2 regions of the Kribbella sp. NPDC051952 genome follow, and region 2 is predicted to be linked to the other one. Evidence: riboswitches for the same ligand, from Rfam matches in the RefSeq annotation. Region 2 holds a riboswitch; the other holds the start of a gene.

Region 1 (4,982 bases), on a different contig from region 2:
CGCCCTGGTGCTGCGTGGCAGGGGTTGCGTGACCTCACCGATGCCGAGCCCGACGTACCAGGTGTCGAGGCGGAGCAACTCGACGATCACGTCGATCGTGGCGCGCGCCTCGGAGAGCACGCCCTGCACCTCGTCGCCGGCCGTCCGCTCGAACTTCCGAAGTAGGCCGGTCCGCCGCGGCCGGCGGTTCAGGAAGTTCAGTACCTCGGGTACGAGATCGGTCATGCTGCGACTGCCACGTTGATCTACCGTGAGAACGAAGACCATCGCCCTGCACCTCCTTCCGAACGTGTTAAGGCTACAGTCTTATTCACGTAGAGTGAAGGAAAAAACCTGAATCGGTTCACCCGATCACTCGCGGTGATCGCCCCGAAAGTCTCCGATCCCCCCATTCTCCGCTGGATTCCGGCTCTCCGGCAGCTCGACGCGAGTGCGCCCTTCACACGGAGTCAACACCTGAGGCCCGGAGTACGGCGTACTCCGGGCCTCGGCGCACCTCAGTCGACCAGCGGGAGGAAGCGTTCCCTGATGTCGGCGGTGATCCGCATCGAGCAGAACTTCGGGCCGCACATCGAGCAGAAGTGGGCCGTCTTGGCCGGCTCGGCCGGCAGCGTCTCGTCGTGGAAGGCCCGCGCGGTGTCGGGTCCAGCGAGAGGTTGAACTGATCCTCCCAGCGGAACTCGAACCTTGCCTTGGACAACGTGTCGTCCCAGGCCTGTGCACCCGGATGCCCCTTGGCCAGATCGGCCGCGTGGGCAGCGATCTTGTACGTGATCACGCCGGTCTTCACGTCGTCGCGATCAGGGAGCCCGAGGTGTTCCTTCGGCGTGACGTAGCAGAGCATCGCCGTACCCAGCCAGCCGATCTGGGCCGCACCGATCGCCGACGTGATGTGGTCGTAGGCCGGCGCCACATCGGTTGCCAACGGCCCCAATGTGTAGAACGGCGCTTCACCACAGAGCTCTTCCTCGAGCCGGACGTTCTCGGCGATCTTGTGCATAGGCACGTGTCCGGGCCCTTCGATCATCACCTGTACGTCGTGCTCCCAGGCGATCCGCGTCAGCTCCCCGAGCGTCCGCAGCTCCGCGAACTGGGCCTCATCGTTGGCGTCCGCGATACATCCCGGCCGCAACCCGTCCCCCAGCGAGAACGTCACGTCGTACGACCGGAGGATCTCGCACAGCTCGGCGAAATGCGTGTAGAGGAAGGACTCCTGATGATGCGCCAGGCACCACGCGGCCATGATCGAACCACCCCGGGACACGATCCCGGTGATCCGTCGCGCGGTCAGCGGCACATACCGCAGCAGCACGCCGGCGTGCACGGTCATGTAGTCGACACCCTGCTCGCACTGCTCGATCACCGTGTCGCGGTAGATCTCCCACGTCAGCGCGGTCGGATCACCGTTCACCTTCTCGAGCGCCTGGTACAGCGGCACGGTCCCGATCGGCACCGGCGAGTTCCGCAGGATCCATTCGCGGGTCGCGTGGATGTTCTTGCCGGTGGACAGGTCCATCACCGTATCCGCGCCCCATCTGGTCGCCCAGACGAGTTTCTCGACCTCCTCCTCGATCGAGCTGGTGACGGCCGAGTTGCCGATGTTCGCGTTCACCTTCACCAGGAACTTCTTCCCGATGATCATCGGTTCGCTCTCCGGGTGCTGCCGGTTCGCCGGGATCACGGCCCGGCCCCGGGCCACCTCGGCCCGGACGAACTCGGGATCGACGCCCTCCCGGGTGGCGACGTACCTCATCTCCTCGGTGATGGTCCCGGCTCGCGCATGCGCCAGCTGGGTACGTGGCCCGCGCCCGGCGATCCAGTCCCGCCGCAGTGCGGGGAGACCGGCCTGTACGTCGATCTGCGCCGACGCATCCGTGTACGGGCCGGAGGTGTCGTACAGGTCGAAGTGTTCGCCGTTGGTGAGGTGGACACGGCGGACCGGGACGCCCAGTTCGCCGCGATGGATCTTCTCGGAGCCGGAGATCGGCCCGGTGGTGACAGTCGGGCGAATGCCGTTGCCGGTGGTTGTCACAGTTGCGCTCCCTACGCCGGAATTACCCGGACAGGTTCGGCGGTCGGCGGCGCCGGATGATCCCAGCCGCCCTCTCAGCCCACTTCGGTGCGAGCTCCCGCGATTTCCAGTTGTGACGGTCACCATAGACCAAGCCTGTAGCGTCGAGGAATGCGAGACCTCGTGTACCCGCCCGTGATCGGCTTCGCGAAGACGGCGTTCAAGGTGCTGGACGTGAACTTCCAGCTGACCGGGACGGAGAACGTGCCGCGGACCGGTGGCGCGGTCATCGCCTTGAACCACATCAGCTACGTCGACTTCGTGCTCGGCGGTTTCGGTGCGCTGCCGAGCAAGCGACTGGTGCGATTCATGGCGAAAGAGGTCCTGTTCCGCAACCGGTACGCCGGTCCCTTGATGCGGGGCATGCACCACATCCCGGTGGACCGCAGTGCCGGCGCCGCGTCGTACCAGCAGGCGATCAGCTACCTGGCCGCCGGCGAGGTGGTCGGCGTGTTCCCGGAGGCGACGATCAGCCGGTCGTTCGAGCTGAAGGAGTTCAAGTCCGGCACGGTCCGGATGGCCGCGGAGGCCGCCGTACCGATCATTCCGATGATCCTGTGGGGCACGCAGCGGGTGCTGACCAAGGACCATCCCCGCGACTTCTCCCGGCACCGCACGATCGCGATCAGCGTCGGTACGCCGATCACCGTGACGGCCGGCGACGACGCCACCGAGGCGACCGCACAGCTGCGATCGACGATGGCCGGCATGCTCGACCGGACCATCCGCGCATACCCGGAGCAACCGGCTGGTGCCTGGTGGTTGCCGGCGTCGTACGGCGGTTCCGCGCCGACGCCGGCCGAGGCCGAACGGCTCGACCAGGAAGAGCTCGCACGCCGCGCAAAGTAAAGGCCAATAGAGCGGACAGCGCCTTGACCCTCGGCCGGGAACGAGGGTACGAAGGGCGTCGTTGATGCAAGAACAGGAACCTGGGGGGTCCCTGTGCGGTGGCCGGGCAGTGGTTCGCGCGGTCGCCTACTCAGGCGGGCGGGGAAGGTTTTGTTCGAATCACCGGAAGAGCTCCATCTGTTCGAGCCGGGGACGTTGGCGGTGGCGCCACACGTGGCGGAGCACATCCCGGACGCAGGCACCTACTTCGTCGAATGGGCGATCAGGGGCCTGTCCATGGACCGGGCTCGCGAGATCGAGTCCGCGGTGAACGGGCGCCGCTGCCAGAACGGCTGGTTCCCGTTGGAGAGCCTGGACAACATCGGCAGCCGTGGCTTCTGGCGTGGCCCGTTGACCTACCTGGCCCGGATGACGGCCGACGACACGGCGATCCTGCAGCGCTGGTCCACCGACGGCCTCGGCGGCGAGAACCAGAGCCGGATCGAGGCGACCGTCGACCACCTGCTGCACCAGCAGGGCCACGCGGCCGCCGCCACGTGGGCGGTGGCCGTGCGGCCGAGGACCTACCTGGACTCGGCGGTCCTCGGCGGCAAGCTCGCCTCCGCCTGGGAGTACAACCTCGGCTCGATCCGCGCCAAGGACGTCGCCAAGTCCGTACGCCGCTGGAACCGCTAGCGTCAGTGGAACTGCGGGATGATCAGGTACAGCCCGTAGAGCACCGCGGCCAGGCAGGCCGCGAAGCACAGCGCGGCCACACCGGTGTCGACCATCGACGGCGGCTTCTTGTCGTCGATCGCCGCCGTCCGGCGCGACATCGCGGTGACGCCGAACGCGAACAGGACCGCCAGCCCGACCCCGAAGATCAGGCTGACCACTGCCACCTCACCGAGTGAACCCCAGTCGATGTGCATCGCCGTACTCCTCTCAGGCGGCCGCGGCCGTGGTGGCGGCCGGGGTGCTCGGGTACTCGTTGACGTTGTCCGACGTCACCGGACGACGCCGGGACGCGAGGTAGATGGCGCCACCGGCCGCGACCGCGAGGATCGCGATGATGACGACGCCGAGGTTGCCGGAGTCGGCCACCCGGCCGGACAGGGCGCCGACGAGCGCGGCGGCCGGCAGCGTGAACAGCCAGGCCAGCGCCATCCGGCCGGCCACGGTCCAGCGCACCTCGGCCAGCCGCTTGCCGAGGCCGGCACCGAGGATGCTGCCGGAGCAGACCTGGGTGGTGGACAGCGGGAAGCCCAGGTGCGACGAGGCCAGCAGCACCGCGGTCGAGCTGGTCTCCGCGGAGAAGCCCTGTGGCGACTCGATCTCGGTCAGGCCCTTGCCCATCGTCCGGATGATCCGCCAGCCGCCCAGGTAGGTGCCCAGCGCGATCGCCAGGCCGGCCGCGAAGATCACCCACAGCGGCGGCTTCGAGCCCTGCGCGAGGCTGCCCGACGTGATCAGCACCAGCGTGATGACGCCCATCGTCTTCTGCGCGTCACCGGTGCCGTGCGCGAGCGAGACCAGCGAGGCGGAGGCGATCTGACCGACCCGGAACCCGTCCTCGACCGGCTTCTTCTTCGCCCGCGCGGTGATCTTGTAGGCCAGGTAGGTGCCCAGCAGTGCCACGATGCCGGCCACGATCGGCGCGGCGACGGCCGGGATGATCACCTTCTGTACGACGGTGCCGAAGTGCACCGCACTACTGCCTGCGGCGATCCAGGTGGCGCCGATCAGGCCGCCGAACAGCGCGTGCGACGAAGAGCTCGGCAGGCCGACGTACCAGGTCAGCAGGTTCCACAGGATCGCGCCGACCAGACCACCGAAGATGACTGGCACAGTGACCTTGGCGTCGTCGACGAGCCCGCTGGAGATCGTCTTGGCCACCTCGGTGGAGACGAACGCGCCGACCAGGTTCAGGACCGCGGAGATCGCCACCGCGACCTTGGGTTTCAGTGCGCCGGTGGCGATCGAGGTCGCCATCGCATTGGCTGTGTCGTGGAAACCGTTGGTGAAGTCGAACACCAAAGCGGTGATGATCACCACGACGACGAGGAACGACAGATCCATCCCG
Region 2 (4,982 bases):
ACCCCAACGTCCACTCGACGAGGCCCCACCGGTCGCGGTCGACGGCCCGGATGCCGCCGACTGGCCGGATCCCGACCTCTGGCAAGCGGTCAACGAGCTGCCCGAACGGCAGCGATTCGCGATCACGCTGAAATACATCGGCGACCTGGACCACCACGGCGTGGCCGCCGCCCTCGATACCACGCCCGCCGCCTCGCGCCGGCTTGTCAGCGACGCACTCGCGGTCTTGCGCACCAAACTCGGAGTAAACGCATGAATGATCTCGAGAGCCGGTTGACCCGGTTCACCATCCCCGACCCGAAACCACCGGTATTCCCGGCCGCCGACGTCGCCTACACCCTGCACGACACCCCGATCGGCACAATGCTGCTCGCGGTCGCGAACGGCCGGGTCGTGGCCAGCTCCTTCGGCGACGAGGAGACCATGACGAACCGCCTCGCCCGGGCGTTGTCCCCGCGGGTACTACGCCAGCCGAGCGCACTGGACGACGTACGACGGCAGTTGGACGAGTTCCTGTCCGGGCGGCGTCAGGCGTTCGACCTGGACGTGGATCTCTCGCTGGCAACGCCGTTCCAGCGCCTTGTCCTCAACGATCTGCCGCTGCACACGAGCTACGGAAAGACCACGACGTACGGCGCTGTCGCCGGCGAGATCCACAAGCCCAAGGCAGCCCGTGCGGTCGGTACGGCGCTGGGCGCGAACCCGGTCTGCGTCGTCCTGCCGTGCCACCGGGTGATCGGTGCGAGCGGCGCCCTCACCGGGTACGCGGGCGGCCTGGAGGCGAAACGATTCCTGCTGAACCTTGAAGCAAAAGGGTGAGTTTTCCCACCCCGGCGGGCATTGATTTACACTCGTCCGAATAAGGAGCAGGTCCCCAATGTGGAGTGGGGATCTGCTTCTTTCATTGTGCAATGTGCACCGGTGCAGGTGTTTCGGAAAAGCATTCAGGTCGAGAACTACCGGGTCAGTCAGTGGTCGGCTGGTGGATCTCCAGGATCAGCCGGCGGCGGCCGCCCCACTCGCGCTTGTAGACCGTGAAATTCTCGATCCCGGCGGCCGCGCAGAGCCGCTTGTAGCTCTTCTCGTCATGGATGAAGTGCACGCTGCTGGTGCCGAAGTGCTCGGTGGTGACGATCCGGTGCTCCGGGCCCTGCCGCATCCCGTTGGCGATCTCGGCCGCCGTCGCCGGGCCCCAGCTCGGGCCCTCGATGATCGCGATACCGCCCGGCTTCAGTACCCGGGAGATCTCACAGATCGTGGACACCTGCTCGTCCTCGGCGAACAGCTCGTGGAACGCCGTCCACAGGCAGATCACCGCGTCGAACGCGTCCCACTTGTACGGCAGATCCGTCATCGAGCCGACCGCCCAGTCGATCGACAGCTCCTCCTCGGCAGCCTTCGCCCGGCCGGCCTCGATCAGGTTCGGCGAGATGTCGAGTGCGCGGACGACCTTGCCGGCCTTGGCCAGCGGCAGGGCGACCCGGCCGTACCCGCAGCACAGGTCGAGCACCGACTCGCGCTCGCCGAGCAGCTCCTCGACAGCCTTCACGGTCGCCGCGTCCCGCTCGGGCGTCGTCCTCGAGGCCAATCCGTCGGCTCCCAGTTCCGCGTACTCGGCCCGGCTGCGCAGTGCGGAATTCAGCATGGTCGAAAGTATCCCGGTTACTCCGGGTCAGTGACCAGGGGGCGGCGCCCGACCCGTCCGAGGAGCACCGCGGCCAGCATCGAGACGACAATCGAGGTGTAGGTCGCGCCCAGCCAGGCGGGCACCGGCTGGTGGTTGAACAGGGCCTGCTGGACGTCAGTCCAGAACGGTGACCAGCCGGCTACGGTGCCGGGGTTGACGAGTTGGTAGGCGACGAAGCCGATCAGCCAGGCGACTGTGGGCTGCCACCGGAACCTCGCCGTACTCGAGACGTCCCAGTTCATCTTGCTCACCAGGAAGAAGTCGGCGATCGCGACCGCGAACAGCGGGACGAAGACCGAGCCGATCAGGTAGAGGAACTGGGTGTAGTTGCCCAGGTCAACCATCAGCGCGATACCGGTGGCGATCACGCCGATCGCGACCGAGATCCACCGGCGGTCGACGTGACCGATCAGGTTGTGTGCGGCCATCGTGGTCGAGTAGACGTTCGCGTACGCCTCGTCGACCTCGTCCACGAGCAGAACGAACAGCGCGAACGCGCCGGCCGGGAGAGTGACCAGTGCGGTGATCACGTCCTCGCTGTTGGTCTGCAGGGTCGCGACCGCGAAGACGCCCATGGCGTAGTAGGCGATCGCGGCGATGCCGTAGCCGAGCGACGATCCCGCGAACGCGGCCTTGTTGGTCCGTGAGTGCCGGGTGTAGTCGGCGGCCAGCGGCGCGAACGAGACCACCCCGGCGGCGGCCAGGTCGACCGCAGGCCAGAAGCCGAACACGCTGTCCTGCGGCAGATCGTGCACCGGCTTGCTGAGCACCTGCACGAACAGGTACACCGATGCGATCAGCACCAGCCAGACCATGAACTTCCGCAGCACCTTCACACTGCCCAGCGGCCGGACCGCCATCGTCGTGGCGATCACCCCGGCCAGTACGACGAACAGCCAGCGCCAGCGCTCACTCGTCACGGCCACCGCGGCCTGGGAGATGACGATGATCTCCATCGTGGCCCAGCCGACGTTCTGCGCGATGTTCAGCACCGTCGGCGCGATCGAACCGCGCCGGCCGAAGATCCCACGCAGGCTCGCCATCGCCGGCGCTCCGGTCTGGGACCCGAACACAGCGGCACCGCCGACCACCAGGGCACCCATTCCGCAGCCGACGACGACTGCGAGGAGTCCCTGCCACAGCGAGCCCGTGTACGCCGCCACCAGCGCGCCCGTGACCGGGCCGAACAGTGAGATGCCGAAATTGCCCCAGAGTGTGAACTGGTCCAGGAATCCGAGTGTTCGGGGCGCATCCGTGGTGAGGACGAGCGGCGCCTCGGTCTGACTGGCAGGACGAACAGCAGTACTGGTCATGATGACCCGCTCCCTACGCCGGCATTACCCGGTCAGGTTCAGGCGGTCGGCGACCCAGCTGTCGCCCTCTCAGCCCGCGCATCTCGGTGCGAGCTCCCGCAAGGTTGTTTGCGCGTCAACGATAGCGCGTCACGTGGGTGGCGGCATGGTGGCTGCTCGCTGGATGAGCGCGGCGACCTCGGGGCCGTTCGTCAGGATCGGCATGTGGGAGCCGGTTTCGAGGGTGCGGGCCTCGCCGTGGCTCAGCTCGGCGAGCCGCTGAACCCACTCGGCCGGGGAGATCAGGTCGTGCTTGCCGCGCACGATGACTACCGGCACCCGGACCCGGGTGATGATCGCGGCCAGGTCGTGGTGCCGGGCCGCTTCCGCAGCGCGGGCGATCGCGGGAATCGTCGTACGGGCGTATTGCGGGGTCACGGCCCGGATCAGCTTGGGCACCTCGGGTACGGCGGAGCCCAGCCAGCGCACGGTCCGGTCCACCCAGCTCGACATCCGGATGTCTCCGGTGGGAGCCGCGAGTACGAGCGCGTGCACCAGCTCTGGGTGGTTGACCGCGGTCTCGACCACGATCTGGCAGCTGGCGGAGTGGCCGACCAGGACCGACCGCTCGCGGATCTTCTCCGCGAGTGCCGCGCCCAGGGCTTCGGGGTGGAGGTCCTCGCGGGCTCCGGCGGGTTCGCCGTACCCGGGCAGGGTGATCACGTGGTACGGCGTGGTCAGGTGCTCGACCGTTTTGGCGTAGGACTCCGGCCCGAGTCCGAGGCCGGGGACCAGAACGACAGGTGTGCTCACTCCCAGGGCGCTTTGGCCGGTGGACCTTGGACGACCGGGTTACGGACCTCGGGCTTCAGCTCGCGGTACCCCAGCGCCAGTCCGGCCGCGAGGGTCAGCAGGCCGATCCCGCCCCAGCCGTACGCCGTCGGCAGCCGGTCGACCGAGTCGTCGATCGCACCCAGTCCGGTGGACAGGACCATGATGATCCAGATCAGGATCGGGATGATCGAGACTCCGACCAGCAGTAGCCCACCGAACTCGGCCGGGTCGGGCTGACGGCCTGCCTTGCGCCGGGCGAGGACGTCCCGGATCCACATCACCAGTGCGGCCGCGCCGACCACGATCAGCAGGAGCTGGCCGATCGCGTCGAGGACGTCCGTACGCAACGGGTGGTTGAGCGGTGAGCCGGGCGCTTGGGAGATCTCCCGGAGTGCGACGCGCTGGACGGACACGACGAGCAGACCGTAGATGCCGGCGACCAGCGCGGCCAGACCGACTACGCGGGCGGCGCGGGGGTCGCGGGGCGCGACTAGCTCTTCCCGCCCGTATGTCGGGAGCTCGTGCTGCTGTGGATGCGTCGCGGGACCGTATGGGGTGCCAGGACGGTAGTTGGGCGGCTGCGTATAGGTCGGGCCTTGCGGAGGCGCTTGCGGCGGTCCTGGCTGAGAGCCGTAGGGCTGGGGGTCGGCGTACGGTCCCGGCTGCGGGTTGGGGTGCGGGCCGGTTCCGTACGTGCCACCGCCGTACGGCGTGGGCGGGGCGTAGTGCTGCTCCTCGCCGGACTGCTCGGGCTCGTCGCCCCGGCCGTACGTCGGGAAATCCTGTGACGACATCGCTACTCCCTCCCGTCCGGTCTCAGCTTAGAGGGCGTCCGGGAGTTCCCGGACGGCCTCAGGTTGCTTTGACGGTCGGCCACGCGTTCGGAAGGCAACCGGCCAGCCCCTTGGTCTGCTGCATCATCACCGGCGCGGGGGTCTTCGCGGTGGTGCAGGTCGAGTGACCATGGCCGAGCGCGTGCCCGACCTCGTGGTTGACCAGGTAGCTCCGGTAGAGCGACACGTCGCCGTTGTACGCCGGGATCGCGTACATCCACCGCTTGGCGTTCAGTACGACGCGGTCCTCGACCCGGCAGGACACCTCACCACCCGTGTCGAGCGGCAGGCACAGCTTGTCGGTCAGCTCCGGCGTGGCCAGGATGATCCGCAGGT

Evidence for each region. Region 2 has a riboswitch for thiamine pyrophosphate ahead of AB0L70_RS03905 (cytosine permease). Riboswitches for the same ligand answer to the same signal wherever they lie in the genome.
Region 1: linked by a shared signal. The riboswitch ahead of thiC (phosphomethylpyrimidine synthase ThiC) and the one ahead of AB0L70_RS03905 (cytosine permease) in region 2 are both predicted to bind thiamine pyrophosphate.

What each region holds. Positions count from the first base shown of each region.
Region 1 covers NZ_JBFAXQ010000012.1:130,677-135,658, reverse strand. Annotated here, with positions in the region: gene AB0L70_RS22780 (transposase) at 1-225, opposite strand, end outside; partial or broken gene thiC (phosphomethylpyrimidine synthase ThiC) at 498-2,011, opposite strand; TPP riboswitch at 2,024-2,143, opposite strand; gene AB0L70_RS22770 (lysophospholipid acyltransferase family protein) at 2,183-2,920, shown strand; gene AB0L70_RS22765 (hypothetical protein) at 3,071-3,595, shown strand; gene AB0L70_RS22760 (hypothetical protein) at 3,598-3,831, opposite strand; gene AB0L70_RS22755 (inorganic phosphate transporter) at 3,845-4,978, opposite strand.
Region 2 covers NZ_JBFAXQ010000001.1:795,230-800,211, reverse strand. Annotated here, with positions in the region: gene AB0L70_RS03920 (sigma-70 family RNA polymerase sigma factor) at 1-256, shown strand, start outside; gene AB0L70_RS03915 (methylated-DNA--[protein]-cysteine S-methyltransferase) at 253-819, shown strand; gene AB0L70_RS03910 (methyltransferase domain-containing protein) at 965-1,645, opposite strand; gene AB0L70_RS03905 (cytosine permease) at 1,663-3,000, opposite strand; TPP riboswitch at 2,994-3,110, opposite strand; gene AB0L70_RS03900 (alpha/beta hydrolase) at 3,130-3,792, opposite strand; gene AB0L70_RS03895 (hypothetical protein) at 3,789-4,607, opposite strand; gene AB0L70_RS03890 (DUF3152 domain-containing protein) at 4,666-4,982, opposite strand, start outside.